DNA from 4 places in the Parviterribacter kavangonensis genome. Region 1 is predicted to be linked to each of the others. Evidence: riboswitches for the same ligand, from Rfam matches in the RefSeq annotation. Region 1 holds a riboswitch; each other region holds the start of a gene.
The links. Region 1 has a riboswitch for cyclic di-AMP ahead of AC1UE4_RS18795 (transglycosylase family protein). Riboswitches for the same ligand answer to the same signal wherever they lie in the genome.
Positions count from the first base shown of each region.

Region 2: another riboswitch for cyclic di-AMP. It lies ahead of AC1UE4_RS10850 (DEAD/DEAH box helicase family protein); the one in region 1 lies ahead of AC1UE4_RS18795 (transglycosylase family protein).
Region 3: another riboswitch for cyclic di-AMP. It lies ahead of AC1UE4_RS04625 (septal ring lytic transglycosylase RlpA family protein); the one in region 1 lies ahead of AC1UE4_RS18795 (transglycosylase family protein).
Region 4: another riboswitch for cyclic di-AMP. It lies ahead of AC1UE4_RS01115 (hypothetical protein); the one in region 1 lies ahead of AC1UE4_RS18795 (transglycosylase family protein).

Region 1 is NZ_JBXPJA010000002.1:613,285-620,514, reverse strand. Features, by position in the region: gene AC1UE4_RS18800 (alpha/beta hydrolase family protein) at 1-613, shown strand, start outside; gene AC1UE4_RS18795 (transglycosylase family protein) at 1,199-1,861, opposite strand; cyclic di-AMP (ydaO/yuaA leader) riboswitch at 1,857-2,028, opposite strand; gene AC1UE4_RS18790 (sigma-70 family RNA polymerase sigma factor) at 2,158-3,021, shown strand; gene AC1UE4_RS18785 (alginate O-acetyltransferase AlgX-related protein) at 3,022-4,194, opposite strand; gene AC1UE4_RS18780 (MBOAT family O-acyltransferase) at 4,199-5,605, opposite strand; gene AC1UE4_RS18775 (1,4-alpha-glucan branching protein domain-containing protein) at 5,619-6,992, opposite strand; gene AC1UE4_RS18770 (class I SAM-dependent methyltransferase) at 6,983-7,230, opposite strand, start outside.
Region 2 is NZ_JBXPJA010000001.1:2,110,882-2,118,111, forward strand. Features, by position in the region: gene AC1UE4_RS10835 (AraC family ligand binding domain-containing protein) at 1-373, shown strand, start outside; gene pspAA (PspA-associated protein PspAA) at 350-649, opposite strand; gene AC1UE4_RS10845 (PspA/IM30 family protein) at 646-1,404, opposite strand; gene AC1UE4_RS10850 (DEAD/DEAH box helicase family protein) at 1,460-1,990, opposite strand; cyclic di-AMP (ydaO/yuaA leader) riboswitch at 2,025-2,171, opposite strand; gene AC1UE4_RS10855 (hypothetical protein) at 2,217-2,990, opposite strand; gene AC1UE4_RS10860 (cell wall-binding repeat-containing protein) at 3,053-4,243, shown strand; gene AC1UE4_RS10865 (hypothetical protein) at 4,240-4,509, shown strand; gene AC1UE4_RS10870 (hypothetical protein) at 4,519-4,692, opposite strand; gene AC1UE4_RS10875 (LLM class flavin-dependent oxidoreductase) at 4,779-5,798, shown strand; gene xseA (exodeoxyribonuclease VII large subunit) at 5,839-7,230, shown strand, end outside.
Region 3 is NZ_JBXPJA010000001.1:913,367-920,596, reverse strand. Features, by position in the region: gene AC1UE4_RS04660 (MDR family MFS transporter) at 1-426, shown strand, start outside; gene AC1UE4_RS04655 (universal stress protein) at 423-908, shown strand; gene AC1UE4_RS04650 (alpha/beta fold hydrolase) at 905-1,705, opposite strand; gene AC1UE4_RS04645 (nuclear transport factor 2 family protein) at 1,768-2,145, shown strand; gene AC1UE4_RS04640 (thioredoxin family protein) at 2,177-2,920, shown strand; gene AC1UE4_RS04635 (alpha/beta fold hydrolase) at 2,917-3,726, opposite strand; gene dinB (DNA polymerase IV) at 3,737-4,831, opposite strand; gene AC1UE4_RS04625 (septal ring lytic transglycosylase RlpA family protein) at 4,862-5,563, opposite strand; cyclic di-AMP (ydaO/yuaA leader) riboswitch at 5,610-5,785, opposite strand; gene AC1UE4_RS04620 (amidohydrolase family protein) at 5,834-6,958, opposite strand.
Region 4 is NZ_JBXPJA010000001.1:233,890-241,119, forward strand. Features, by position in the region: gene AC1UE4_RS01105 (DNA polymerase III subunit alpha) at 1-1,194, shown strand, start outside; gene AC1UE4_RS01110 (c-type cytochrome) at 1,248-1,727, shown strand; cyclic di-AMP (ydaO/yuaA leader) riboswitch at 1,866-2,006, shown strand; gene AC1UE4_RS01115 (hypothetical protein) at 2,017-2,766, shown strand; gene AC1UE4_RS01120 (glutamine synthetase family protein) at 2,810-4,117, shown strand; gene AC1UE4_RS01125 (MMPL family transporter) at 4,077-6,299, opposite strand; gene AC1UE4_RS01130 (thioredoxin domain-containing protein) at 6,333-7,230, opposite strand, start outside.

The sequences.
Region 1 (7,230 bases):
GACCGCGGACGAGCTGAGCGATCCGACCGACCCGCACGGCGGCGTCACGACGCGCGTCCCCGGCGCCAAGTCCGCCGATCCGTTCCGCACGGTGCGCCGCTGGGAGACCGCCGGCTACGGCCGCGTCAGCTCCGTGGAGCTCAAGGCGCTCAACGGCTCGACGCTGTCGGGCCACGTGTGGGCGCCGCCGGCCAGCGTCAAGCGCCCGAAGGCCGGCTACCCCGGCGTCGTCATCACCGACGGCTCGGTGCAGGGCTACGAGGAGCTCTACTACTGGGCCGCGCAGGACCTCGCGTCGGCCGGCTACCTGGTGCTCACCTACGACGTCCAGGGCCAGGGCGACTCGTCGCTGTTCGGCGACGACTGCCCCGGCGAGTGCTCGGGCGTCCCGTACCAGCAGGACTACAACTTCTTCCAGGGCGCCGAGGACTCGCTGAGCTTCTTCGTCTCCGGCAAGAACCCGTGGTCGGATGCGCTCGACCGCGACCGCGTGGCCATGCCGGCCACTCGCTCGGCGCGTCCGCCGTCAGCGTCGTCGGCCAGTGCGACGACCGCGTCAAGACGATCGTCGCCTGGGACGGGCTGCGCGCCATCGAGAGCTGCGACGGCGTGACGATCCCCGAGGAGCACCGGACGAGCAAGCTCATCAACGTCCCGGCGCTCGGACTCACGAACGACTACCTGTTCAACACGCAGCCGATGCCCGAGGCGCCGGACCCCGACGAGAAGGCGGCCGGCTACCAGCAGATCCGCGACGCGGGCCTCGACGCGCAGCTCGTCACGCTGCGCAACGCGACGCACCTCGCGTACACGTACATCCCGCTCGTCTTCCAGTCCAACCAGCTCGGCGAGCGGATGGCCTCGTACTTCACGAAGGCGTGGCTCGACTGGAAGCTGCGCGGCGACGAGAGCGGCTTCGAGCGGCTCGTCGCCGCGTCGTTCGACGACAGCGTCGACAAGACGTCGATCGGGGCCGGCACCTACGACCCGGCGAAGGCGAACCCGGCCGACCCGTACGCGGGGAACGTGCCCTACCTGATCAAGGGCATCCCGATCCGGGACGCGGTGTCGTTCTACTACCGGTCGGCGTTCTCGCTGCGCGACCCCCGCGCCGCCGGCGCGCCGTGGGTGTGTCCCGACATGCGCGCCGGCTGCCCGGCGAGGCCTGCGGCGGTGACGCCGAAGAAGCGCTCCGCCGCTACGAAGAAGCGCACACGGGCCAAGCGCTGCGCCCCTGCGTCTCGAGCAGCTGCGCGGCGAGGCGGTCCTGCTCGGCCTCGGGCGCAGCGGCGGGATCGCCGGTGCCGCCGAGCGACTGCCAGGTCGAACGGCTGAACTGGTACTTGCCGCGGTACTGACCGTCCGGCGAGATCGCGGTCGGGTCGCCGCCCGACTCGCATTGGGCGATGCGCGCGAGCAGGTCGCTCGGCGCGCTGCTGCTCGTCGCCTTCGCGGCCGACAGGCCGAGCGCGGCGAGCGTCTGCGGCCCCACGATGCCGTCGACCGTCAGGCCGTTGCGGCGCTGGAAGCGCTTGATCGCACGACGGGTCTGCGGGCCGGCGATGCCGTCGGCCGGGATGCCGAGCGCCTGCTGGACCTGCGCCGTCGTGCTGGTCCCGGACGAGCTCTCGCCCGTCGACTGGGCGAACGCCCCGCCGGCGCCGATCGCCAGCATCGCCGTCGCGGTCACGATGGCGCGCCGCCCGCCGCGGCCGGCGCGCTCGCGGCGGCGGCGCCGGGCACGGCGCTCGACCGCCGCGCGCAGCGAGCGGCGCACGTGGGTCTCGTCGGCGAGGTCGCGCGGCGCCGATATGGCGTGCAGAGGCTCCTCGTTGATGGGCACGTCGAACTGCTCCTTCATGTCGTCGCGGCGCCTACGAGGTGAGCTGACGGGCTCGCGCTGGACGTGCGCTACGCCAAGAGCACTTGGCGATTCGCCCCGTGAGCGTGCGCCGGTACGGCGCGCTCGCTCGGTTGGGTCCCCCGCTTCCGGGCATGCGACAGCCCGGAACTCGGCGTTGTTCGAGCGGCGGAGTGTAGAGGACTCGCTCGGCGGAACGCCGGTGCGCCTGCACGTGGGGTACGCGAAGCCCTAACACAACCTTTGCCTTCCGTTTGGGTTCGGCTAAGGGACGGCGACGAAAGTTCCGAGGCACGATGAGCCCGAACCCCCTCCCTGACCCCTCTGCCGACGGCCTCCAGGCGTTCCTCGAGGCGATCGGGAAGGTGCCGCTGCTGAACGCCGCTCAGGAGATCGAGCTGGCGAAGCGGATCGAGCGTGGCGACCTCGCCGCCAAGCAGCACATGATCGAGGCGAACCTGCGCCTCGTGGTGCACGTCGCCAAGCGGTACCGCCGCGAGCGGGAAGGCGAGGGCGCCCTGTCGTTCCTGGACCTGATCCAGGAGGGAACGCTGGGGCTCGTCCGCGCCGTGGAGAAGTTCGACTGGCGCAAGGGCTTCAAGTTCTCGACCTACGCGACGTGGTGGATCCGGCAGTCGATCGCCCGCGCGATCGCCGACAAGGGCCGGACCGTCCGCCTCCCGGTCCACGTCGTCGACCAGGTCAACAAGATCATGCGCGCCGAGCGCGACCTCGGCCTGCGCCTCGGCCGCGACGCGACCACCGAGGAGATCGCGGAGCTGCTCGACTTCGACACGGAGATGGTCGAGGATCTGCGCCGCGCGTCGCGCACGCCGGTGTCGCTCAACGCGCCGGTCGGCGGCGAGGAGGACACGGAGCTCGGCCACCTGCTGGCCGACGCCGACGCCGTCCGGCCGGAGGTCGTCGCCGAGGACACGCTGCGCGAGGACGCCGTCCGCGAGGCGCTCGACCAGCTCTCGGTGATCGAGCAGCGCGTGCTCACCCTCCGGTACGGCCTCTTCGGCGAGCAGGCGCACACCCTGCCGGCGATCGGCAAGCAGCTCGGCATCACCGCCAACCGCGCACGGCTCCTGGAGAACGCCGCGCTCGAGCGCCTCCAGCGCCTGCCCGAGGGCCGGGCGCTGCGCGAGGCCGCGTAGCTAGCGCAGGGCGGCGGCCATCGCCACGAGCGGGCCGCCGTCCGGCGTGACCATCGTCAGCTCGCGCTCGACCACCTCGATGATCACGCGCCGGGCGTCCCGCACGGCGGCGGCCAGCGCTGCCGGGTCGGTCGACGGCCACGGGAGCACCTGGAGGTCGGGCGCGTACGCCCGCAGCTGCTCGAGCTGGTAGTTGCCGAACGAGTCGCCGATGAAGAGCGTCCGGCCGCGCAGGACCGGCGCGCCCGGCGCGCGCTTGACGACCCGGGCAGGCGTGGTGTCGTCCTCCGGCGCGCCGCGAAGGATCGTCAGGTCGCCCTGGTAGCGCTCATCGGGCGCGGCCACGAGCTCATTCGGCCGGACCCGCACCCGCGAGCTCAAGCGGCCGAGGAGCGGCTCGAGTGCGTACGACGCACCGACGGTGTTCCAGTGCGCGTCCTTGCGCTTGTACAGCGGCTCGGGTGTCGCCCGACGCGCCGCCGCGATCGTCGTGCGCAGCGGCAGCAGCGTCGGGTTGTCGGCCTGCTCGAGCAGCGCCCACAGCTCGCGCCGGTTGCGGGTCGCGCAGCCGATGAGGTCCGACGGACCCTCGACCAGCTCGGCGTAGGCGGTCGTCTTGTCCGGCGGGACCATCAGCACCACGTCCTTGCCGAGTGCGGCGATCGTGGCGGTGACCGACTGGAGGTTCGCGGCGACCTGGCTCCAGGGCAGCTGCGGCGAGCACGCGCGCTGGAGGTCGGCCGTCAGGAACAGCCACCCGTCGGGGCCCTCGAGGACGGGACCGGCACCCGCACCGGGCGCGCCGGCCTGTTGCTCGTCCTGGCGCGTGTCCTTCGGACGCGCGCCCTCGCCGGCCGCCTCCCTCGCCTCTTGCGGCAGCGCGGCGGTGCCCGAGCCCTCGCCGGCCAGCAGGTCCTGCCGCCACGTCGGCGACGTGCCGAGCACCTCGCGCGACGTCCAGCTGTGCGCGCGGACCGCCTGCTCGCGCAGCGGCATCCGGTCGACGAAGAAGCGCGTCGTCTGGTCGAAGACGTCCCAGCCCGCGCTCAGCTCCGGCCGAGGGGCCATCGGGCGGTTCTCGAACGGGCGCGCCGTCACGCCGGCCACGCGCAGGCCGATCGGCAGCGTGAAGAAGACGAGCGCGGCGACGGCGATGAAGCGGCGGACGGTCAAGGTCTCAGAACTGGAAGTAGAGGAAGGGGCTGAACGAGCCGGCGGCCACGGTGATCGCCGCCCAGGGCAGCAGCGCGAGGACGGCGACGCGGGCGACGAGCGCGCGTCCGGTCCACGGGCCCTGCAGCAGCCGGCCGCCGACGAACGTGCGCGGGAGCAGGACGCTCGCCGCGCCGACGCCGAGCGCGAGCACGGTCTCGGTGTTGAGCGCGTCGCGCACCGCCGGGTCGAGGCCACCGCCGGCCGGGACGACCATCGCCTTCCACACGTCGGCCGCCTGCCCGAGCGAGCCGGCGCGGAACAGCGCCCAGCCGAACATCACGAGCACGAACGTCACGGCGCGGCGGAGGACGACCTGCCGGTCGTCGGCCCACGTGCGGATGCCGGTGAGCCGCTCGCCCACGAGCAGCAGCCCGTGGTAGACGCCCCACAGCACGAACGTCCAGCTCGCGCCGTGCCACGCGCCGGTGAGGAGGAAGACGCCCATCAGGTTGCGGACCGTCTCGCTCTGCGTCCCGCGCGAGCCGCCGAGCGGGATGTAGACGTAGTCGCGGAACCAGCGCGAGAGCGTCATGTGCCAGCGCCGCCAGAAGTCGGTGAGCGACAGCGACGAGTAGGGCCGGTTGAAGTTCTCCGGGAAGCGGAACCCGAAGAAGCGAGCCATGCCGATCGCCATGTCGCTGTAGCCCGAGAAGTCGAAGTAGATCTGCACCGTGTAGGCGAACACGCCGAGCCAGGCGGTCGCGCTCGACATGTCGCCGCCGCTGACCGCGAACGCGCTGTCGGCGACCGCGCCGGCCGGGTCGGCGATGAGCACCTTCTTCGCGAGGCCGTGCGCGAAGCGCGGGAACCCCTCGGCGACGTCGTCGACGCGCTGCGAGCGCGGCGGCGGCGCGAGCAGCTGGTCGTCGATCTCGCGGAAGCGGACGATCGGCCCCGCGATGAGCTGCGGGAAGAACGCCATGTACTGCGCGTAGTCGGCGATGTGGCGCAGGGGCCGGGCGTCGCCGCGAGTGATGTCGACGATGTACGAGATCCCGTGGAACGTGAAGAACGAGATCCCGATCGGCAGCGCGATGTCCGGCGCGTCGAAGCCGGCCTGGCCGACCGCGAACGCCGCGTACTTCCAGAAGAAGAGCAGCGCCAGGTTCGCCGCGACCGCGGCCCACATGACCCGCCGCACGGCGCGCTCGTCGCCGCGCTCGCGGAAGCGGTGGATGAGCCGCCCGGCGCCGTAGTTGAACGTGATGCTCCCGAGGAAGAGGAGCACCATCGCGTCGGCGCCCCACACGTAGAAGACGAGCGACAACGAGGCGACGACCGCGTTGCGCAGGCCCGGTCCGAGCGCCAGGTAGGCGACCAGCGTGACGGGCATGAACAGCCAGAGGAACTCGATCGAGGTGAAGACCACGAGCGCGCTCAGGCTAGGAGGCGAGCAGCGGTGCGGCGGTGGCCCGGGGCGCGATGCCGCGCGCGACGGCGGCGTCGTCGTCGCCCGCGAGCGCTCGCTCGAACTCGGCGAGGTGGCCGGCGGCGCGCTCGCGGCCGTACGGCTCGGCGAGGTCCTCGGAGACGACGAACGCCCAGTCGCTGGCCTGCAGCGCGAGGAGTGCACGGGCGGCGTCGTCGGTCAGCGCCGGCCCCGCGGCGAGCGCGCGCAGCTCGGCGTCGCGGGCGGCGAACGCCAGCTCGGCGACGGGCGGGCCGCTCCACGTCGACAGGTCGCGCCCGCGGCCCCACGTCGTCGCCGGCAGCCCCCCGTCGGGCTCGGGCACGGCCTCGGCGGTCTCGAGCGCGTCGTCGAGCGCGACGAGCTCGACGCCCAGCGCGCGCGCCTCCTCGACGACGAACCCGAGCCACGCGACGCCCTCGCGCCACCAGTGGCCGAGCAGCTCGGTGTCGACCGCGAAGACGGACAGGCCGCCGCGGGCGGTGCGCTCCCTCGCCCGGCGGACGAAGTCGGCGGCGTCGTCGCGCGCCTGCTCGAGCGCGCGGTCCGCGTCGTACGGCCCGCCCTCGACCGACCACGGCGTGTGCTCGTAGTCGGTCCGGCGATGGGTGTTGCAGTAGGCGCCGCGGCTCGGGTAGCCGGCGTCGCTCCACACGAGGTCGATGACGGCGCGGTCGATCGGGACGAGCAGCGGCCCGGCGGCTGAGCGGATCGGCTTGAGGTGCATCGGTGCGCCCATGCCGTACACGTCGGTCAGGTCGACGCACGTCGCGTGGACGCCGTCCTCCTCGAGCAGCGGGTCCAGCCACGCCGCGTGCGCGCACTCGGGGCTCCAGAACCCGCCGCGCCAGGGCCGGTGGGCGCCGAAGCGCTCGCGGTGGCTGACGACGCCGCTGCGCACCTGCAGCCGCACGCCCTGCTCGGTCGCGACGAGCGGCAGCACGGCGTGCGTCGCCGACGACGTCCAGGCGACGTGCGGGGCGAGCGCGCCGAGCAGGTCGCCATCGAGCGCGCGGAAGCGGTCCGCGGCGGCGGCGTACTGCCGCGCCGAACGCTCGAGCGCCGCGGCGATCGCGGGGTCGTCCGCCACCGCGACGTCGCGCCGGTGCGTCTCGGTGCGGATCTCGTCGAGGAAGCGCAGGAACCGCTCCCCCACACCCGGCGCCTCGAGCTGGTCGGCGAGCACCGGCGTCAGCGACAGCGTCAGCTCGGGCGCGGACTCGAGGACGTCGAGCAACGGCAGGTACGACGTGGCCATCGCCTCCCACAGCCACTCCTCGCCGAACGGCCACGTGCCGTACCCCTCGACGTACGGCATGTGGGTGTGCAGGACGATGCTCAGCGGCACACGGCGAGGAAGTCCAGCGCCCGCTCGTCGGCCGGGCGCAGGACGAAGTCGCGCACGTCGATCGCGGGGACGAACCAGTCGTAGAAGCGCTTGGTGATCCCGAGCTTGGGATGGACGCTGTCCCAGCCGAGCCGGATCGCCTTCTCGTGCACGAGCAGCTTGCGCGCGTGGTAGAGGCCGAGGATCTCGACGCGCTCGAAGTGGCCCTCGCAGAGCGCCCGGAACTCGTCGAGCGTGT
Region 2 (7,230 bases), on a different contig from region 1:
CGAGATCGAACGCCACCGCGTCGTCGACGGGCAGCTGTGGTGGCACCCCGTGCGGGACCACCTCGGCGTGCGCTCGTTCGGCACGAACGCGTACGTCGCCGACGCGGCCGGCGACCTGGTCGTCGAGCCGCACGACGAGGACGAGTTCGAGGAGCTCTACGTCGTCGTGCGCGGGGCCGCGCGGTTCACGGTCGACGGCGAGACGTTCGACGCGCCGCAGGGCGCGCTCGTCCTCGTGACGCCCCCGTCGCAGCGCGTGGCGCACGCGCTCGAGCCGGGCACGACCGTGCTCGCGGTCGGCAACGTGCCCGGCCGGGCGTACGAGGTCAGCGAGTGGGAGACGCGGTGGCTACGCGCTGCCCGGCAGCAGTGAGTCCGGGATCACGCCGTCGCCGCTGAAGTCCCGCTTGGCCTCTTCGAGGTCGGTGTCCTGCGGCGGCAGGATGACGTCGGACTCGCGGAGGTCGTCGTCGGCGAGCTTCGTGCCGCGCGAGCGGACGAGCTCGAGCAGCTGATCGAACAGCTCGCGGTACCGGGCCTCGTCGCCCGCCTCGACCGCCTCGACGACGCGGTTGTCGAGGTCGTTGATCTCCTCGAGCGCGTCGTCCGACAGCTCGAACTGGTCCTCGGTCGCAATGCGGACGATCACTGGTTGCCCCCCTGGCCGAGCTCGCCGGCCGGCTTGGGGCTCTCGCCCGAGCCGAGCTCCGCGCGCATCTTCGACAGCTCGTCGTCGACCGCGCTGGCGCTCGTGAGCTCGCGCAGCTGCTTGTCGATGTCGTCCTCGCCCGAGCCGAGCGCGGTGAGGTCCTCGAACGTCCCGGCCGCCTCCAGCTCCTCGACCGCCGACGCGCGGGCGCGCATCTGCTCGGTCTTGTCCATCGCGCGCTGCATCGCGAGGCCCACGTCGGCCATCTGCTCGCCCACGCCGGTCGCGGCCTCGGAGATCTGCACCTGGGCCTCGGCGGCGGAGTACTGCGCCTTGATGACCTCCTTCTTGGTGCGGAAGGCCTCGATCTTCGCGCGCAGCTTCGCCTCGTTCTCGACGAGCCGTTGCTGCTGGTCCTCGAGCTCGCCGACCTGCTGGTCGAGCGACTGCAGCTCGGTCTGCGCGAGCTGCTTGCGCTCGAGCGCCGCGCGCGCGAGCTCCTCGTTCCCGGCGGCGAGCGCCTGGCGCGCCTGGGTGTCGAGCTTGACGACCTGCTGCTCGAGCTTGCCGCTCTGCATCTGCAGGCGCTTCTTGGACGTCACCACGTCGGCGATGCCCTTCTTGACGTTCTGCAGCAGCTCGAGCTGCTTCTCGTACGAGTAGTCGAGGGTCTCCTGCGGGTCCTCGGCGCGATCGAGGAGCTTGGAGACCTTCGCCTTGACGATGGTGGAGAACCGTCCGCTCATCCCGGGCATGCGGGCACCGTACCAGCGCGCGGGCGCTGGCTTCCGGCGGGTTCCTGCGGGTGGTCTAGAAGCCTTCGGGGTGGCGCGCGCGGAAGCCGCGCGTCGAGCGCAGCGTCGGGCGCCAGCGGGGGCCCTTGCCGCCGCGCGGGTCGCCCGCGGCGCTCGTGTCGAGCCGCAGCCCGGCGATGACGACGAACGCGTGACCGGGGTTCGTGTAGATGGTGATCCACTCGCCCGGGCCGGCCTCTCCCCAGCGCATGAACGAGCCGGAGTCGAGCGGCGACTTCAGCAGCTCGGCGCCGATGAGCGCGTAGGAGACCGTGCCGGAGCAGTCGTAGCCGAAGTCCTCGACCTTGGCGTGGCCGCCACCGTACTTGTAGGGCTTGCCGATGAGGCGGTTCGCCGACGCGATCGCCTCGCGCACCTCGGCCGGCGCGCCGGCGGGAGCGACCGCGAGGCCGTCCTTGCCGATGATCGCCTTCGCGCCGTTCCACGTGGCGCGCTGCGCCTTGACCGGATCCTTGTACGTCGCGCCACCGGTGCTGGCAGCCGACGCTGCGGCGGGGGCAAGCCCCAGCAGCACGGCACAGCTCACGATGGACGCAGCAACGCGGGAACCCCGCAAAACCAACACCTCTCTCGTCGGCCTGCGGGGTTAGCTGACGGGCTGGCGCTGAGAAAGCCTGCGCCTCGCGTCACTCTGGACGCGACTCGCCCCAAACAACGTGGGTCCCCCGCTCCCTGGCCTGTTGCCAGGGATTCGGCATCGGTGCGGCACCGTACCCGATCTGCACGAGAACATGCGCCGCGGTTGTCCTCCGTTACATCGGTTTGCGCCTGTGCACCTTGAGCGCGACGGCCGCCAGAAGCGCCGCGAGCAGCGTTGCGGCGCCCATCCGCAGGCCGAGGGGAAGAGGCGGCGCGCCGCTGCCGCACGCGCGTGCGGACGCGTGGAACCCGGCCGGATCCGCCCATGCCGTCGGGGGATCGCGGTCCTGGAAGGCGGGGCCGCGCGGGCTCGACGCTTCCGCCGGGTTCCACCAGCGCGCCTTGGCGCGTCCCCATCTGCCCGGCCAGCGCACCCACGGCCCGAGTTGGCGCACCAACGGCATGACCACGCGTCCATCTCCGCGCGCCTCGTCGTCGGGATCTGGCCACGGGCGGCCGTGCTCGCCCGGGGTCGGATACGAGGCGTGGGAGCCGTTCGCCACGTAGATCCGGCCCCGCCACGGGCACGCCTCGGCCCACTTGTGCTGCGAGAACGTCGCCACGGCGGGCCCGCGGCCGGTGCCCACCTGCACGAGCTCCCAGTCGCCCTCGTGCCGCCCGGTCCGCAGGATCCCGCGGTCCTGCGGGTTGTCCGCGTAGAGGAGCCAGAACTGCGTCCACGTCCGCCCGTCGGTGCCTCGGACGACGCGGCGGTAGACGACGTCGGGAAGGGGGTCGACGCGCGGGCGCAGCGCGATGCGGTCGCCGGCGACGCGGGCGGTGAGCGCCTCGACCGCCGTCGCGCGGTCGCCCTCGCGGGCGTCGTAGAAGAGGGTGGGCGCCGGGACCGCGCCACCGCGCGTCTGCGCCGCGACGGCTCTCGGCATCTCGATCGGGGGCGGTTCGGAAGCGACGATGGGTGGGAAGCCTGCCGAGTACGTTGTCCCGCGTGCGCCGGCCACTGCTCCTGCTCGCCCTCGTCGCGCTCCTCGCCGGCTGCGGCAAGAAGGACGACGACGCGGGCGACGCCAACCCGATCACGCCGAAGGCGAGCGTCAAGGGCGAGGAGAAGGAGGCCGCGCAGGACCTCGGCTTCCCGGCGTTCGCCACGAAGAACACGACGCGGGTCGGCTCGGCGGACCCGGTCGCGACGGCCGCCGCCGTCGCGCGCGCCGTGTACCCCGGCACCGAGTCGAAGACCCGCCCGCAGGCGGTCGTCCTGGTCGACGGGGACAACTGGCAGGGCGGCGTGGCGGCCGCGGCGCTGATGGCGCAGCCGATCGGCGCGCCGGTGCTGCTCACCGACGGCACCGACCTCCCGGCCGCCACGAAGGATGCTCTGGACGCGCTCGCGCCGACGGGCTCGCGCGCGGCGGGCGGCGCGCAGGTCGTCCGCATCGGCGACGTCGCGCAGCCGGAGGGCCTGAAGTCCAGCGACGTGAAGGGCGGCAACGGGATCGCGCAGGCGGCGGCGATCGACGCATTCCTCTCGGCCGCGCGCGGGCGCACGAGCGACGCGGTCGTCGTCACCGGTACCGACCGGCCCGACCTCGCGGTGCCCGCCGCGGGCTACGCGGCGAAGTCCGGCGACCCGGTCCTCTTCACCGAGCGCGACAGCCTCCCGCCCGCGACGCGCCAGGCGCTCGGCCGCCACCAGCAGCCGAAGATCTACGTGCTCGGCGACGAGAAGATCGTGTCGGCGAGCGTCGAGAAGCAGTTGCGGCGGCTCGGAACGGTCAAGCGGATCGACGGGACGGGCGGCGACGCCACCGCCAACTCGATCGCGTTCGCGCGCTACCTCGACGGAGCGTTCGGCTGGGGCGTCATCGACCCCGGGCACGGGCTCGTGTTCGTCGACGCGAAGCGGCCGATGGACGCGGTCGCCGCGTCGCCGCTGTCGGCCAGCGGCACGTACGGCCCGCTGCTGCTGCACGACGGCTCGTCGAAGGTGCCGCGCGCGCTCGAGAGCTACCTGCTCGACATCCAGCCGGGCTACCGGCGGGATCCGGTGCGCGGGGTCTACAATCGCGGCTGGGTGATCGGGGACGAGACGGCGATGCCGATCGTGACCCAGTCCCGCATCGACGCCCTCCTCGAGATCTCCCCGGAAGACACCGACTCCACGTCGCCCTCATCGTGAGCGAAGCCGAGCATCCCGTCCGTCGCGAGCGCGACGTCACCATCGACGACGTCCGTCAGCTCATGGGCGCGTCGACCCCGCACTTCGCGCTGCAGATCCGCAACCGGATCGCCAAGCTGATCCGCGGGCTCCCCGAGGACCACCCGGCGCGCATCGAGGGCGAGCGCGAGATCCGCCGGCTCACCGCCCTCGGGTTCTCCGGCGAGGTCCGCGGCACGCCGCACGAGGACGGCATCGAGCCGCTGCCCTCGCTGCAGGCGGACTGAGCCCGCCTCCTACTTGCCCTCTTCGCCGCGCTCCGACTGCTCGGGGGCGGGCGTCGTCTCCTGGTTCTGGGCGGGGGTGTCGGTGTTGACGGGGGCGTCGCTCTGCCCGCCGCCGCCGTCGTCGTCCCCGTCGTCGCCGCACGCGGGCGCAGTGATCGCCAGAGCCAGCGCGGCGAGCGCCATCGCGGTCCTCCTGCCTCGAAGGGTCATGGCCCGGGTCCTGCCCGGGCGGCATGGGTTGCATGCCGCCGGTAGGGTCGCGGGCCGCGATGCGCGCCGGGCTCTTCCTCGCCTACTGGCCGTGGTTCTCCCCCGAGGAGCAGGTCTCGCTGTCCGTGCTCGCCGACGATCTCGGGTTCGACTCGGTGTGGATCGCCGAGGCGTGGGGCCAGGACGTCGTCTCGGTGCTCGGGCTGCTGGCCGGGAAGACGGAGCGCGTCGGGCTGGGCACCGCGATCATGCAGATCCCCGCGCGCAAGCCGGCGGCCGCGGCGATGGCGGCGGCGACGCTCGACGTGCTGAGCGGCGGGCGGTTCAGGCTCGGCCTCGGCCTGTCCGGGCCGCAGGTCTCCGAGGGCTGGTACGGCGAGCCGTTCACCCACGGGCTGCGCCGCACCCGCGAGTACGTCGACGTGGTGCGGCGGATCCTCGCGGGCGAGAAGGTGCAGGTGCCGATGCCGGAGGGCCAGCCGGGCATGGGGCTCGGCAAGCCGCTGCGCCTGCTGGCCAAGCCGGTGCAGGAGCGGATCCCGATCTACCTCGGCGCGATCGGCCCGAAGTCGATCGAGCAGACCGCGCGGATCGCCGACGGGTGGCTTCCCGCCTTCCTCGATCCGCGCAACCCGGACGTGCTGCTCGGCCCGATGCGGGCGGGGCTCGAGGCCGCCGGCCGGACCGGCGACGACTTCGACGTCGCCGCCGCGGTGCCGGTCGCCATCGCCGACGACCTCGACGCGGCGCGCGACGCGGTGCGTCCGTGGCTCGCCTTCTACCTCGGCGCGATGGGCGCGCGCGAGAAGAACTTCTACGTCGACCTCGCCGACCGCTACGGACACGGCGACGTCGCCCGCGAGGTCCAGACGCGCGTCCTCGACGGCGACCGCATGGGCGCCGCCGGCGCGTTGACCACAGACCTCATCGACGCCACCGCGCTGGCCTGCACGCCCGCCACCCTCGACGACCGCCTCGCCGAGTACGAGCGCGCCGGCGTCACCACCCTCCTCGCGATCCCCGCCGGCGACCGCGACGCGACGGTCCGCGCCCTCGCCGCCGCGGCCGTCCCCGCCTGAATCCCTTTCCGTCCGCGGCGCGCGGGATGCTGCTGCGTCCATGTCTGCGCCCTTGACGGAGCGGCCGGCGGGGATCCCCGGATCCGAGCTCTCCGGGCCCTTCGCGGTCGGGGTCTACGCCGCGAAGCTCCGCGGCTGGCTGCGCGAGCGCGCGCGGGTGCAGCTGTTCGGCGAGGTGTGGAACCTCCGCGTCACGAAGACGCGCGTGTGGTTCGAGCTGCGCGACGCGACCGGCGCGCTGCCGTGCGCGATGTGGCGCGACGACTTCGAGGCGCTGCAGCTGGGCGAGGGCGCGCTCGCGAACGGGTCGCAGGTCGTGGTCGCCGGCGGGCTCGACTACTACCCCGGCTCGCGCACGGCGTCGCCGTCGTTCTCGTTCGCGGTCACAGCGCTGCGGATCGCGGGCGAGGGCGACCTCCTTGCCCAGCTCGACCGGCTGCGCAAGCTGCTCGACGCCGAGGGCCTCTTCGCACCGCAGAAGCGCCTCGAGCGCGCGGCGCTGCCGAAGTCGATCGGCGTCGTCTGCGCCGAGGGCGGCAAGGCGCGCGACGACGTCCTCGCCGGGCTGACCCGCCGCGGCTGGCGCGGGCGGCTCGTCTGGGCGTTCGCGCCCGTCCAGGACCGCAACGCCGCCCCGCGCGTCACCGCCGTCCTCCAGGACCTGGCCGCGACCCGCGCGGTCGACGTGATCATCGTCGCCCGCGGCGGCGGCTCCCTCGCCGACCTCTTCTGCTTCTGCGACGAGACCCTCTGCCGCACCGTCGCGATGCTCCCGGTCCCGGTGATCGCGTCGGTCGGCCACCACACCGACCGGACGCTCATCGACGACGTCGCCGCCGTCTCGTGCTCGACCCCCACCCACGCCGCCGAAGCCGCCGTCGCCTTCGACCTCACCGAGGCCCGCGCGTCGCTGCACACCGCAGCCGCCCGCCTCCGCCGCCATGGCGCGCGGGTCGAGACCGCGAGGACCACGACATGGGACCTCGCCGCCCGGCTGGAGCGGCACGCGCAGCGCGCGGTGGTCGAGCGGGCGCGGACGCTCGCCGCGCTCTCGCGTGCCCCGATGGACCACGTCAAGCGCGAGCGGGCGCGGCTGCACCAGCAGCTGCGCGAGATCCGGGCGGCGACGGCGCGGCGGTTCGAGCTCGAGGGCGCGCATACGCAGCGCCGGGCGCTCGTCGTCGCGCGCAAGGGCGCGGCGACGGAGACGTCGCTGGCGGCGCGGGCGCGCGAGCTGCGGACCGACGGCGACACGCTGCGCCGCGCGGCCGGCGAGGCGACGGCCGACCGGCGCCGGGACCTCGACCGCCTCCTTCTCGCGCTGACCGCCCACGATCCGCAGCGGACGCTCGAGCGCGGCTACGCGCTGGTGGAGACGACCGGCGGCGAGACGATCACCGGCGCCGCCGCCGCCCGCGATGCCGGCGACATC
Region 3 (7,230 bases), on a different contig from region 1:
CTCGTCGGCGCCGGCGTCGGCATGGTCATGCAGAACCTCGTCCTCGTCGTGCAGAACTCCGTCGCCCAGCGCGACATCGGCGCCGGCAGTGCGCTCATCGCGTTCTTCCGGACGCTCGGCGGCGCCATCGGCGTCAGCGTCCTCGGTGCGCTGCTCGCCCACCATGCGCGTGCGGAGATCGGCGGCTCCGGTCAGGTCCCCGATCTGTCGACGCTTCCCGACGGCACGGTCCACGTGGTGGAGCACGCGTACGGCACCGGCATCGCCGAGATGTTCCTCGCCGCCGCGCCGCTCGGGCTCGTCGCCTTCGCCGCGCTGTGGTTCATGCACGAGAAGCCGCTCGGCCAGAAGAGCGGCATCGAGCTGACCCGCGAGGAGACCGAGCGACGGTTCCACCGCGAGACGACGGAGCACGTCGCCGCATGACCGAGCGACTCGACGAGCTCCACTACCGCCGGCTGCTGGTCGCCATCGACGGTTCGGCCAACGCCGACCTCGCGCTCGCCATGGCCGTCACCGCGGCGCGCCGCGACAACGCGTCGATCGCGCTGGTGTCGGTCGCGCCCGACGTCTCCGACGTCAGCCGCTGGCCCGGCGCCGCGATCGACGTCGTGCGCCTGCAGGCGGACGCCGACGCCGAGGCGGACGCGACGCTGCGGCGCGCGATCGACCGCATTCCGGAGGAGCTGCCGGTCACGACGATCTTCCGCCGCGGCAAGGCCGGGCCGGAGATCGTCGCGCTGGCGAACTGCGGCAAGTACGACGCGGTCATGCTCGGCGCGCGCGGCGTCGGGCGGGTCGGCGCCCTGATCGGCAGCGTGAGCGGCCACGTGCTGCACCACGCCGACGTCGCGGTCTTCGTCGCGCACGCGCCGCGCGACGGCGATGGCGACGCGGACGCCGCCTAGAACCGCGCCTGCTCGGCGACCTCGGCGATCACCTTCGAGAGCTGGCCGCCCTGCCAGGCGATCGGCGACTTGCCCTCCTCCTCGACGACGAGGCGCGCGCCCGGGATGACGCGCGCGTAGTCCTCCCCCACGCTCAGCGGGTGGCCCGGATCGGCCTCGTCGCGGTCGGCGACGACGACCGTGGGCGCTTCGATCTGCTCCAGCGCGTGGAGGTCGTCGAACGGGCGCGACCGGGGCACGACCTGCAGCGCGTCTGCGACCGCCTCGGGATGCTCGTGGCGCTCGAGCCGCTGGCGGACGACGCGCAGGACGGTCTCGCGCCACTCGTCCGGCACGCCGGGTTCGCCGTAGGCCTCGACGAACCCGTCGACGCCGCCGGTGCGCAGCCCCTCGGCCAGCGCGTCCCAGCGCGCGAGGCTGGCCTCGCCGCCGTGATCGACGGGGTCGTACGCGGGCGTGATCACGACGAGGCCGGCCGCACGGTCGGGGTGCTCGATCGCGACGCGCAGCAGCGTGTGCGCGCCCATCGACGCACCGGCCAGCACCGCGCGGTCGATGCCGCGGTCGTCCAGCACGTCGAGCAGATCGGAGGCGAGGTCGGCGTACTCGTAGGCGTCGGACGAGGGCGCCGGCGCGGACTCGCCGTGGCCGCGCGCGTCGTAGGCGATGACGCGGTGACCGCTGCGCTCGAGCGCCTTCGAGCCCATGACCACGTAGCGCCGCGTGGCGGTCAGCCCGTGGAGCAGGACGACCGGGAGGCCGTCGCCGCCCGTGTCCTCAACCGCCAAGTCGTGCATGCCGGCCAACCTAGCCATTGACCCGGCCCACTCCGACGTGGGAGTGTCGATCCATGGCCGCCATGCCGCCAGCGGACGTCGTCCGCCTGCTCTTCGAGGCCCGCGCCGCCGGCGATGACCGGCAGCTCGTCGCGCTCATGGCACCGGGGGTCACCGCCCTGCCGCCCGGGAGCGGGAACGTCATCAAGGGCGTCGAGGGCGTGCGCGCGTTCCTGCGCGCCGAGTCGCGTCCGGGATCGCGGCGCACCGAGGTCCAGGCGCACCGGATCGTCGCCGACGGCAACGACGTGCTGGTCCACGGGCGCATCCGGATCTTCGACGACAACTCGCTGTCGGACTCGCCCGCGTCGTGGCGCTTCACGGTCGTCGACGGGCTCATCGAGCGGATCGTGCCGTTGACCGCGCACGCGGACACCGGGCGCGGCCTGGCCGTCGCCTGACGTACCGCGCGGCCTTCCTACCATCCGTCTCATGACGGTCATCGACGTCACCGACGCCACGTTCCGTGCGGAGGTCCTGGACCGCTCGAAGGAGCTCCCCGTCGTCGTGGACTTCTGGGCCGAGTGGTGCGGCCCGTGCCGGCAGCTGGGGCCGCTGATCGAACGTGCCGCGACCGCCCGCGAGGGCAAGGTCGTGCTCGCCAAGCTCGACACCGACGCGAACCAGCGGACGGCGGCGGAGTTCCGGATCCAGGGGATCCCCGCCGTCAAGGCGTTCCGGGACGGCGAGGTCGTCGACGAGTTCGTCGGCGCGCTGCCGCCGCAGGCCGTCGAGCGGTTCTTCGACGGGCTCGTGCCTTCGGAGGCGGAGCTGCTGGCCGCGGCGGGCGACGAGGCGTCGCTGCGCCGGGCGCTCGAGCTGGAGCCCACCCGTGCCGACGCGGCGGTCCCGCTCGCACGCATCCTGCTCGGGCGCGGCGAGCGCGAGGAGGCGCTGCGGGTCGTCGCGAACCTGCCGGGCGACTTCCAGGCGCAGGGCATCGCCGCGCGCATCCGCCTCGAGGACCGCGGCGAACCGGACCTGAAGGATGCGTGGGCGGCGCTCGACGCCGGCGAGCACGAGCGCGCGATCGACCTGCTGATCGGGGCGCTGCCGTCGACCGACGGCGCGAAGGACGACATCCGCCAGGCGGTCGTGGCCGTGCTCGACGAGCTCGGGGTCGAGCACCCGCTCGCCCGCGACGCGCGCCGCCGGCTCGCCGCCGCTCTGTACTAGGCGCCGGTTCGTGTGAGGGCGTGCTCGCGCAGCAGGTCGGCGCTGCGCTCGGGCCGCTCGATCCAGAACATGTGACCGACGCCGTCGAGCACCTCGAGGCGGGCGTTCGGGATCCGCGAAGCGATGAGGTGCGCGTTGGCGACCGGGAGCATCTGGTCCTCGGTGCCGTGGACCACGAGCGTGGGCGCCCTGATCTCCTCGAGCCGCGCGAGCACGTCGTGGCCGCCGATCGCCTGCATCTGGGCGAAGATCACGGGCAGCGGAACCGGGAGGTCCATCGCGCGCTGCCGGAACGCCGAGAACTGGTCCTCGTCCCCGGCGAACGCCGCCGAGACGTTGACCTCCCAGCCGGCGCGCAGCGCCTTCTCGCGATCGCCGCCCGACCAGCCGGCCTGCAGCTTCTCGAGCACCGCGGGCCCGGTGAGCGCGCTGCCCTCGCCGCCGCTGTAGGTGCAGCCGAGCGCCAGCGTGCGGACCCGGCCGAGATGGCGCAGCGCGAGGTGCTGGGCGACCATCCCGCCCATCGAGATGCCCAGCACATGCACGCTCTCGAGGGCGAGCTCCCCGATGAGACCGGCGGCGTCGTCGGCCAGGTCGGCGATCGAGTAGCCCGCGTCCGCGCGGCCGCTGCGCCCGACGCCGCGGTGGTCGTAGGCGATGACGCGGAAGTCGCTTGCGAGGAGGTCCAGGAACGGGTCGCCCCACGACAGGTGCGTGCCGCTCATCCCCATGATCAGCAGCAGGGGCTCGCCCTCGCCGCGCTCGACCCAGTGCAGGTCGTGGCCGTTGACGTTCGCGGTCGGCATCCGCAGGACGTTAGACGCCGACGGGCAGGCGCAGCTGCGGCGACGCCCCGTTCTCCTCCACGGGCTCGTCGGCCGCCGGGCGGTCCTCGAACGCGGCGAGCCGGACGCCGAGCAGCCGCACGGGTCGCGCGGGCGCGTACGCGCGGAAGAGATCGAGCACGACGGGGATGACGACCTCGGGGTCGTTCGTGCGGTCCTCGATCGTGCGCGCGCGTGTCACCGTGGTCCAGTCGTCGAGGCGGACCTTGATCGCGATGTTCCGGCCGGCGACCTCCTTCCTGCGCAGGCCGGCGCAGAGCTCCTCGGCGAGCCGGCGCAGCGTCGCCTCGAGCTCGCCGTGGTCGGCGACGTCCTCGGGGAACGTCGTCTCGTTCGACCGCGACTTCGCGGCGCCGACCGCCTGCACGGGCGAGTCGTCGTGGAACCACGCGCGGCTCGACAGGTAGCGGCCCATCCGCTGCCCGAAGCGGGCGACGAGCGGATCCTCCCCCGCGCGCTGCAGGTCGCCGATCGTGTGGAACCCGGCCTCGGCGAGGCGCTCCGCGGTCTTCGGGCCGACGCCCTGCAGGATCCGCGTCGAGGCGCCGGCGAAGCGCTCGCACGCCTGCTCGCGCGAGAGGGCGGCGAACGCGCGCGGCTTGAACGTCGAGCTGACGGTCTTCGCGACGAGCCGCGACGGCCCGACGCCGACCGACATCGTCATGCCGGTCGTCTCGTGGAGGTCGGCGACGAGCTCGCGCAGCACGCGCATCGGCTTCTCGAACCCGGTGACGTCGAGGTAGGCCTCGTCGATGCCGACCTGCTGGATGCGGTCGACGCGCGAGCGGACGAGGTCCCAGACCTCCTTGCTCTTGGCGCGGTACGCCGTGAAGTCCGGCGGCAGGAACACCGCCTGCGGGCACAGCGAGCGCGCCCGGGCGGCGGGCATGGCCGAGTCGATCCCGAACTTCCGCGCCTCGTAGGACGCGGTCGTCACGACCGACCGCGGGCCGGTGCCCGCGACGACGAGCGGCTTGCCCGCGAGCTCCGGCCGCCGCAGCAGCTCGACCGACGCGTAGAAGGCGTCGATGTCGCAGTGGGCGACGACGCGGCGCTCGGCGGACACGGCCCGAACAGTAGTTCGGGCCGAGGACGGCTAGTGGCTGACCCAGACGGTCCCGGTCGAGCCGAACCCGAGGCGGTTCTTGGTCGCCTGGGTGAGGTCGAACTCGCGCGCGCCGACGTACGGGCCGCGGTCGATCACGCGGGCCTGGACGGTGCGCGAGCCCTTGCGCAGCACGAGCTTCGTGCCGCACGGGAGGTTCTTGTGCGCGACGCCGATCGTGCCGGAGCTGAGCGTGCCGCCGCAGGCGAGCTTGTTGCCGTAGAGGCCCGGGCCGTACCAGGACGCGAGCGCGGGACGGAAGACGCTCAGGCGACCGATGCGGCGCTTGGCCGGCTGCGTGCGGGCGTCGCCGCCGAAGCGGACGCGGACGGGCGCGGTCGACGCGGTGCGGAACGCACGGCGCAGCACGAACCGGCCCGAGCGCGACGTTCGCGCACGGTCGATGGTGACCCAGCGTCGATGACCACGGCGCTGCAGCGTCACGATGCGGCCGGCGGCGCCGGGGCGCAGGACGCCGGCGACGACGGCGCTGCGGCCGGTGCGGACGTTCAGGCGATGACGGGTGATCTGGAAGGTGCTGTTCGCGCGCGGTGCGGCGGCGGCAGCAGCGGTCGGCGCCGTCTGCGCGGGCGCGGGCTCCTGGCCGGCGGCGGCGGTGGCGCCAAGGGCGATGAACGTTCCAAGCGTGCCGGCGCCCAGGGCGGCGCGGGCGCGCGTCAGTTGCGGCCTCACGGTCGTGCGTACCTCCTGCGTCGCACCTCCGGACGGGCGGGTGCGACACGTCTGTCTTTGGCTGCCTACGAGGTGAGCTGTCGGGCTCGCGACCGTCTTGAGCGGCCGCTACGCCGGGAGCACCCGGCGATTCGCCCCGGCCGTCGCGCTCTCTTCGAACACGCCGGCAGTGGGTCCCCCGCCCGGCACGATCAGGTCGTGCCGGTTCGGCTTCGTTACGAACTTACGTTCGGACTGTACGTCGGTCCATTGAACTGCATGTGCGGTACGTCACACACCGTGCGCCGCAGTTGCGGCAAGGAGCTGCCCGACGAGCGCGCCATACGTCGCCTGGGACAGGCGTGGCGGGCCGCTCGCGATGACGTCGAACGTCCCGTCGATCAGCTCGAGGATGGCGCGCGCGACGTCGTTCCCATCCAACCGTTCGCACGCGAGCGCCGCGAGCGACAGCGGCTCGGTCGGGTCGCCGCCGCGGAACGCCATGTGGCACGCGGTGCAGAGGTAGCTCGCGGTCCGCTCCCACCCGAGGTCGCGGCCGCCGAGCTTCGCGATGCCCGGAGCAGGCCCGAGGTCCGGCGCCGGCTCGCCCTCGAGGATGAGCTCGAGCGTCCCGCCGGCGATGCCGGCGAGCGCGTCGCCCTCGAGGCCGAGCGCGGTCGCACAGCGCAGGAACGCGTAGCCGGCGAAGAGCGCGCTGCCGTACGGCGCGTCGCTCGCGTAGACGATGCGGCCGGGCGGGACCGTCGCGTACAGCTGCAGCAGGTCGCCCGCCTGCCACCACGAGGTGTCGAAGAGGACGTTGTCGAGCTCGGCCGCCGGCGGCCCGATCCAGCCGATGTCGCTGATGCCGGCGTGGGCGAGGATGAACCGCGCCCCCGGGTACGTGCGGGCCAGCTCGATGATCGTCTCCCCCAGCCGCGGGATGCCGCGGCCGGCGTGGAAGAGCACGGTCGCGCGGGCCTCGTGCGCCAGCTTCACGACCTCTTCGACGATGGGGTGCGGCAGGCCGAAGTGGTCCGAGCGCGGGTGGAGCTTGAAGCCCTCCGCGCCGTTCTCCAGGCAGCGCCGCGCCTCGTCGACGGCGCCGGGGAGGTTCGGGTTCACGCGCCCGAGCGCGCGCAGCCTGCCGTCCGACTCGGCGACCGCCTTGAAGACGATGTCGTTCGCCTCGCCGTAGCCGTCGGGCTCGTGCAGCGGGAACACGAGCGCCCCGTGATGGCCGCCGCGGTCGAGGCTCGCGAGGATGTCCGGCGGGTCGGCCTCGAGCCCGTCCGGGTCGTTGTGGCCGATGTGCGTGTGAGCGTCCCACCACTGCACGCCGGACGGCAGCGCCGCGAGTGCGCGGTCGTAGAACGGGCGGACCGTCTCGTCCCAGGGTGCAGTCGGCGCGGGCACCCGCGGGACCGTAGCGGCCCGCCGCCTACCCCCTTCGTTCGGAAGGGCGCCGGGGAGTTCTCCGGCGGCGAGACCGTCAGGAAGTCCCGTGGACGCTGATTGACGTGGCTAGCCCTGCGGAGAAGCGCCCGGTGAGTGACCTCGCCGAGCGCTCGGGAGTGCGAGCACCCCGATTTAGAGAGCCGCACGAGGAGGTCTCTTCGGCACGGGTGATCTTGCGTTTCCCGCTCCCGCGCGCCGTGCTAATCCACCGAGATCACCGTCGACTGGCG
Region 4 (7,230 bases), on a different contig from region 1:
TCCGAGGCGGCGATCATGGCCCACCACGACGCCTTCGTCGCGGGCGCGCAGGCGCGGCACGACGACGTGACGCCCGAGCTGGCCGAGCGCGTCTGGAGCATGGTCGTCGGCTTCTCCGGCTTCGGCTTCCCCAAGGCGCACGGCGCCGCGTTCGGGTTGCTCGCCTACCAGTCGGCCTGGCTGCGGGTCCACCATCCGCTCGAGTTCCTCTGCGCCCTGCTGGATGAGCAGCCGATGGGCTTCTACCCCTCCGACGCGCTCATCCACGAGGCGCAGCGGCGTGGGATCGAGGTCCGGCCGCCCGACATCGCGTGCAGCGCGGTCGGCTGCACGATCGAGGAGGAGAGCGTCCGCGTCGGCCTCGCCTACGTCCTCGGGGTGCGGGCGGACGAGGTCGCGGAGCTCGTCAGGGCGCGCGAGGAGGGCGGGCCGTTCCGGTCGCTGGAGGACCTGGCGTCGCGCGCGGGCGCGGGGCGGTCGGCGCTGGACACGCTCGCGTGGTCGGGGGCGTGCGACGGGCTGGCGGGGGACCGGCGGACGGCGCTGTGGCGGCTCGGGATCGCCGCGCCCGGCCGCAAGCTCGAGCGGGACGGGTCGGCGGTGCAGCTGTCGCTCGGGCTCGACCTCCCGGCGCCGCCGAAGCTCAAGCGGCTCGGGGCGTGGGACGAGATGATCGCCGACTACGCGACGACCGGGATCAGCGTCGACGTCCATCCCGTCGGCCTCATGCGCGAGGCGCTGTCCGGCCGCGGCGCGGTGTCGAGCCGCGACCTCGAGTCCCTGCCGCACCGCAAGCAGGTGCGGATCGGCGGGCTCGTCGTCGCGCGCCAGCGGCCGGGGACCGCGAAGGGCGTCGCGTTCATCCTCCTCGAGGACGAGCTCGGCACGGTGAACCTCGTCGTGCCGCCGAACGTCTACGAGCGCGACCGCCTCGCCGTCCGGTCCGAGCCGCTCGTGATGGCCGTGGGCCGCGTCGAGAAGTTCGCCTCGGCGGGCGGCGCGATCAACGTCGTCGTCGACCGCCTCACCGCGCTCGAGGCGCCGGACCGGATCGCCGCCGAGGTCACGGAGCTCGCGATCGTCGGCGGCGAGCGCGAGGAGGAGCTGCCGAAGGTCGCCGCCGCAGGGGGCGGAGGGGACTTCCGCGCCGTCGCCCCGCCGGTCTTGTCGTTCACCCAGGGGAGGAAGCGATGATCCGGCCGACCCGCGCGACTTGCGTCGGCCCGACTGGGTAAGTTCCCGCTCCGATGGCCACCGCGATCTTCGTCCTTGCCTTCGTTCTGCTCGGTCTTGCCGTGGTGCTCGCCGCCATGCGCGCCGGGCGCGGCCGCACGTCCTCGAGCGAGCCCGGCCGCGGCAGCCGCCGAGCCGTGTACGTCCTCACGGGCCTGTCGGTGCTGCTCTTCGCCGTCGCGATCCCGCTTGCCGTCGGCATCGACGGCGCGGACCAGGCGGAGGCCGGCCCGGTGAAGCTCAACGCCGGCCAGGAGGCGGGGCGCAAGCTCTTCTCGCAGTCCTGCCAGCAGTGCCACACGCTCAAGGCAGCGCACGCGACGGGCCGGGTCGGGCCGAACCTCGACGCGCTCCGCCCGCCGAAGGCGCTGATCCTCGACGCCATCAAGAACGGCCGCGCGCAGGGTCGCGGCCAGATGCCCGCGCTGCTCTTCACGGGCAACGACGCGGAGAAGGTCGCCGACTTCGTGGCGGCCACCGCGGGCCGCGGCTAGACGTCCCGAACACCCGGGCGCGGTGACGAAACCGCGCAACATGCGGGGTTGCAGGACTTCATAACTCCGGTGCGTTTGCAGGAACTTCGGCCCCTGCTACGATCCCGCCGCGTCAGACCGCTGAGTCCATCCGGGGCGTTCGTGAGGATGCGGACGTACCGACTGGAGCGGGGGACCCAACTGTTGGGGCGAATCGTCTTGCCTTCCGGGCAAGGAGTAGCGCTGCTCTTCCGGCGCGAGCCCGTCAGCTAACCCCGTAAGCACGAGGAACGAGGAAGACGACACCGGCATGAGCGAGACCACGGACCGCCCCTGGTGGGAGGACGTGCAGCACCTTCGCCCGCAGGAGAGCGGGACAGTCGCCGACGGCGCCAAGCAGCACGCGCCGACCGGCCGCTTCCGCCGTGCCACGGCGCCGCTCGCGGAGGCTCGCGAGATGATGGAGACGCGCGAGCTGGTGGCCGAGACGGGCCGCCGCCCGAAGGTGGACTTCGACTTCGACGCCGGGCTCGCCTCGCTGCTCGACCCTCCGGCGAAGACGGAGGAGCCGGGCCGCTTCGAGTGGATCGATCTCGGCGCGGACCATGCGCCGGCGACGGAGTCGTGGCTCAATCTCGATGAGGAGACGTCGCAGGCCAAGCCGCTCGACGACCAGCGCGCCTGGCTGACCGACGACGACCGCGCCAGCGGGTGGGACCTCGACGACTGGACGGTGTCCGAGCCGCCCCCGCCCGGCACGCGCAAGACGATCGAGATCCGCGGCCAGGCCGACGGCCTCGCGGGCGTCCCCGCGGTCCCCGCCGCCCGCGCCAGCGGCGTGCCCGCCGGCGCCGGCCGCCGGCGTCCCTCGCGCTCGCCCGCCGACCGGCTCGCCGGCCGCCCGGACCGGATCGCGCTCTACGCGTTCCTGCTCGGCTTGCTGCTCATCGCCATCGCCGCGATCGGCACGCCGAAGGCCAACGCCGCGACGATCGACACGGCCGCGGCCGCCCAGCAGGCGCCCGCGCTCGTCGTCACCGTCGACGCCGCGCAGCACTAGCCCGCTCGCGGCGAGGCGCCGCCGCCCACTACTCTCTCGCGCCATGCCGAGCGCCGCCCACGTGCTCTCGCTCGTCCACGAGCGCGACATCCGCTTCGTCCGCCTGTGGTTCACGGACATCCTCGGCCAGCTCAAGTCGTTCAGCGTCGGCCGCGACCAGATCGAGCGCGCGATGCGCGACGGCGTCCCGTTCGACGGCTCCTCCATCACCGGCTTCAACCCGGTCGAGGAGTCGGACATGATCGCGATGCCCGACCCCGAGACGTTCGCGATCCTCCCGTGGCGTCCCGAGGAGCAGGGCGTCGCGCGCGTGTTCTGCGACGTCCTCACGCCGGAGGGCACGCCGTACGAGGGCGACCCGCGTCACGTGCTCAGGCGCGCGCTCGAGCGGATGCACGCGCTCGGCTTCGACGGGTTCAACGTCGGCGTCGAGCCGGAGTACTTCCTCTTCCGCGACCGCCAGACCGCGGAGCCCCTCGACGAGGGCGGCTACTTCGACCTCACGACGCTCGACGCCGGCACCGACGTCCGGCGCGAGACGGTCCTCGCGCTCGAGCAGCTCGGCATCCACGTCGGCAGCTCCCACCACGAGGGCGGCCCGAGCCAGCACGAGATCGCGCTGTCGTCCGAGGGCGCGCTGCAGATGGCCGACAACGTCATGACGGCCCGCATCACCGTCAAGGAGTACGCGATCGCCGAGGGCTGGCACGCGACGTTCATGCCCAAGCCGCTCGAGGGCGAGAACGGCAGCGGCATGCATACGCACCTCAGCCTCACGAAGGACGGCAAGGACGCGTTCGTCGCGGAGGACGACCCCTACGGCCTCTCCGCCGTCGGCCGCGGCTTCATCGCCGGACAGCTGCGCCACGCGCGCGAGCTCAGCGCCGTCTTCGCGCAGTGGGTCAACTCGTACAAGCGGCTCGTGCCCGGGTTCGAGGCGCCGGTCTACGTCGCGTGGAGCCGCCGCAACCGCTCCGCGCTCGTCCGCGTCCCGCCGCGCGCCGCCCACATGGAGCTGCGCTGCCCCGACCCGGCGTGCAACCCGTACCTGACGTTCGCGGCGCTGCTGCAGGCCGGCCTCGAGGGGATCGAGAAGGGCTACGAGCTGCCCGAGCCGATGGAGAAGAACCTCTACCACCTCGCCCCGGACGACCGGCGCCGGGTCGGCATCGAGCAGCTGCCCGAGACGCTCGGCGAGGCGATCGAGGTCGCGGCGGAGTCCGAGCTCGTGCTCCGCACGCTCGGCGAGCACATGTTCAACCGCTTCATCGAGCTCAAGCGGCAGGAGTGGGAGGACTACCGGGTGCAGGTCACCCCGTGGGAGCTTCGGCGCTACCTGCCGGTGCTCTGACCTCGCCGCCGTCCTCGCGCGCCAGCCGCGACGGCCACCAGATCCGCGGCCCGAGGTCGAAGACCAGCGCCGGCACGAGGATCGACCGCACGATGAACGTGTCGAGCAGCACGCCGAACGCGATCACGAACCCGATCTCGGTCAGGAAGGTGAGCGGCAAGACCGCGAGCACCGCGAACGTGCCCGCCAGCACGATGCCCGCCGACGTGATGACGCCGCCGGTGACGGCGAGGCCGCGCAGCATGCCGTTGCGCGTGCCGTGGCGCAGCGTCTCCTCGCGCACGCGCGCCATCAGGAAGATGTTGTAGTCGACCCCCAGCGCCACGAGGAAGATGAAGGCGAAGAGCGGCAGCGACGGGTCGCTCCCGGGGAAGCCGAAGATCACGTCGAACACGATCGCGCCGACGCCGAGCGCCGCGAGGAACGAGAGGACGACGGTGATGACGAGCAGCACCGGCGCGACGACGGCCCGCAGCAGCACGACGAGGATGAGCAGGACGATCGCGAGCGTGATCGGCGGGATGAGCCGCGTGTCGTCCGCCGCCGCCTGACGAAGGTCGTACTCGACCGCGGTCGGCCCGCCGACGAGCGCGCCCGGCGCCGCCGCGCGCACCGCCCGGCGGAGCTTCGGCATCACGTCGAAGGCCTCGGTCGAGTACGGGTCCATCCGCAGGAACGCCGCCAGCTGCACCCCCTCGGGCCCGGACGCGACCGGCCGTTCCGGCACCGCGCTGACGCCGTCGACGCCCTGCGCCGCCGTGACGACGGCGCCGATCCGGTCCCTCTCGTCCGGGGGCACGACGATGTCCGTGGGCGACGCCTGGCCGGCGGGGAACGCCTCCGCGATCAGGTCCTGGCCCTCGATCGACTCGACGCTGTCGCGGAACGAGTTCGACTGGGTCAGGCCGGTCGAGAAGTTGAGCAGCCCGAGCGCAAGGATGACCAGCAGCAGCACGCCGGCGCCGCCGATCAGCCGCGGTCGCGCGGCGACCCGCTCGCCGATCCGCCGCCAGAAGCCGTGCGTCTCGTCGACGGTCCGCTCGCGCGCGTGCATCCGGTGCTCGAAGCGCCCGATGAACGATCGCGCGGGCTTCGGCTGCTCGCCCGGCGCGTAGGGGATGAAGGGCCAGAACGGGCGCCGCCCGACGATCGTCAGCAGCGCGGGCAGGAACGTCAGCATCGTGAGCAGCGCGACGGCGATCCCCATCGCGCCCGTCGGGCCGAGGCCCGCCGTCCCGTTCACCTTCGCCAGCATGAGCGCGAGCAGCGCGACCATCACGGTCAGGCCGGAGGCGAGGATCGCCGGCCCGGCGCGGTGAAGGGCCAGCGCCATCGCCTCGTGCTTGTCCTCGTGGCGGTGCAGCTCCTCCCGGTAGCGCGCGACGAGCAGCAGCGCGTAGTCGGTGCCGGCCCCGATGACGAGGATCGAGAGGATCGACGACGACTGCCCGTTGACCGTCACGCCCGCCTCGGTCAGCGCGTAGCCGAACCCGCGGGCGGCGATCTCGGAGAAGATCACCGCGAGGATCGCGAAGAACCAGAAGACCGGACTGCGGTAGATGATGATCAGCAGCACGATCACCAGCAGCAGCGCCGCCATGATGAGCGTGCCGTTGATGTTCTCGAAGACCTTGATCGCGTCAGCCGAGATGCCGGCCGGGCCGGTGACGCGGACGGCGAGACCCTCGGGCTGACCCTCGCCGACGATCTCGCGGTACTTGTCGACGGGATCGAGGATCTCGTCGCTGTCGCCGCTGCCCGTCGACTTGATGACGTTGCCGATCAGGGCGGTCGAGCCGTCCTTGGACACCTGGAAGGGCACGCTTCCGCCCGGATCGGCCGGGTTGCCGAACGGCGTCGTGTTCGAGAACGCGCGCGTGGCGGAGCTGAGCTCGCGCACGTCGGCGGTGATCGCGCGCTTGTCGGCGGCGGTCAGGCCGCGCTCGCGGCGGAACACGATGACCGTCGGCGCGGTCTCCGCGCCCTGCAGCTTCTCGGTGACGTCCAGCGCCGCCGTCGACTCGGCGTCGCCGGGCAGGAACGACCGCGACTCGTTCTCCTCCGCGTCGGAGAACTTGCCCGGCAGGTTCACGGCGAGGACGCCGAAGAGGCCGACGATCCAGACCGCGAAGACGATCCACTTGCCCTTCGGCGTGGCCGGGAAGGTGAGGAGCCGCTCCATCGACGGATCGTACGGACGAGGCGCGCGCCAAGTTCAGCCGAGCAGGCGCGTCAGCTCGTCGGCCGTCGTGACGGGCCGCTGGCACGCGAAGCGCTCGCACACGTAGGCCGTCGCCGCGCCGTCGATCGCCGTGCGGCCCTCGAGCAGCGGCACGGCGCCGCCGCCGGCGCCGCCCGCGAGCACGACCCGCGGGCGCAGCCGCGACCGCACGACGCGCGCCAGCGGCGTCACGTCGTCGCCGACGAGCGCCACCTCGCGCACGGGGTTGACGTGGAAGTCCAGCGCGCGCAGGAAGTGGCCGAACGCGTTCGGGTGCTTGACGGCGAGCTCATGCAGCAGCATGAGGTGACCGAGGGCGGCCTCCTCGTAGACCGCGTCGCCGGTCAGCGCCGCGAGGCGCAGCAGGCCGAAGGCGGCGCTCGACCCGCCTGACGGGATCGGGTGGTCCTCGAGGTCCTTGCGGCGGGCGACGAGCGTCTCGTGGTCGTCGGAGGTCGTGAAGAAGCCGCCCTGCTCGCGATCGGCGAAGCGCTCGATGAGCGTGTCGGCGAGCGCCCGGGCCTCGGTGAACCAGCGCTCCTCGAACGTCGCCTCGTAGAGCCGCAGCAGCGCCTCGAGCAGGAACGCATGATCCTCGAGGTAGGCGTTCAACCGCGCCCGCCCGTCCTTCCACGTCCGCATCAGCCGCCCGTCGACGCGCATCGATCCCAGCACGAAGTCCGCCGCGCCGCGCGCGACGTCGAGCCAGTCGGGGCGCTCGAGCACGGCGCCCGCCTCGGCGAACGCGGCGATCGCCAGCGCGTTCCACGCCGCCAGCCGCTTGTCGTCGAGACCCGGCCGCACGCGCTGCTCGCGCACCTCGTACAGGCGCGCGCGGATGCGGGCCCGCTGGTCGGCGGGCGGCTCGGGGCCGCGCGACTCGAGCACGGTC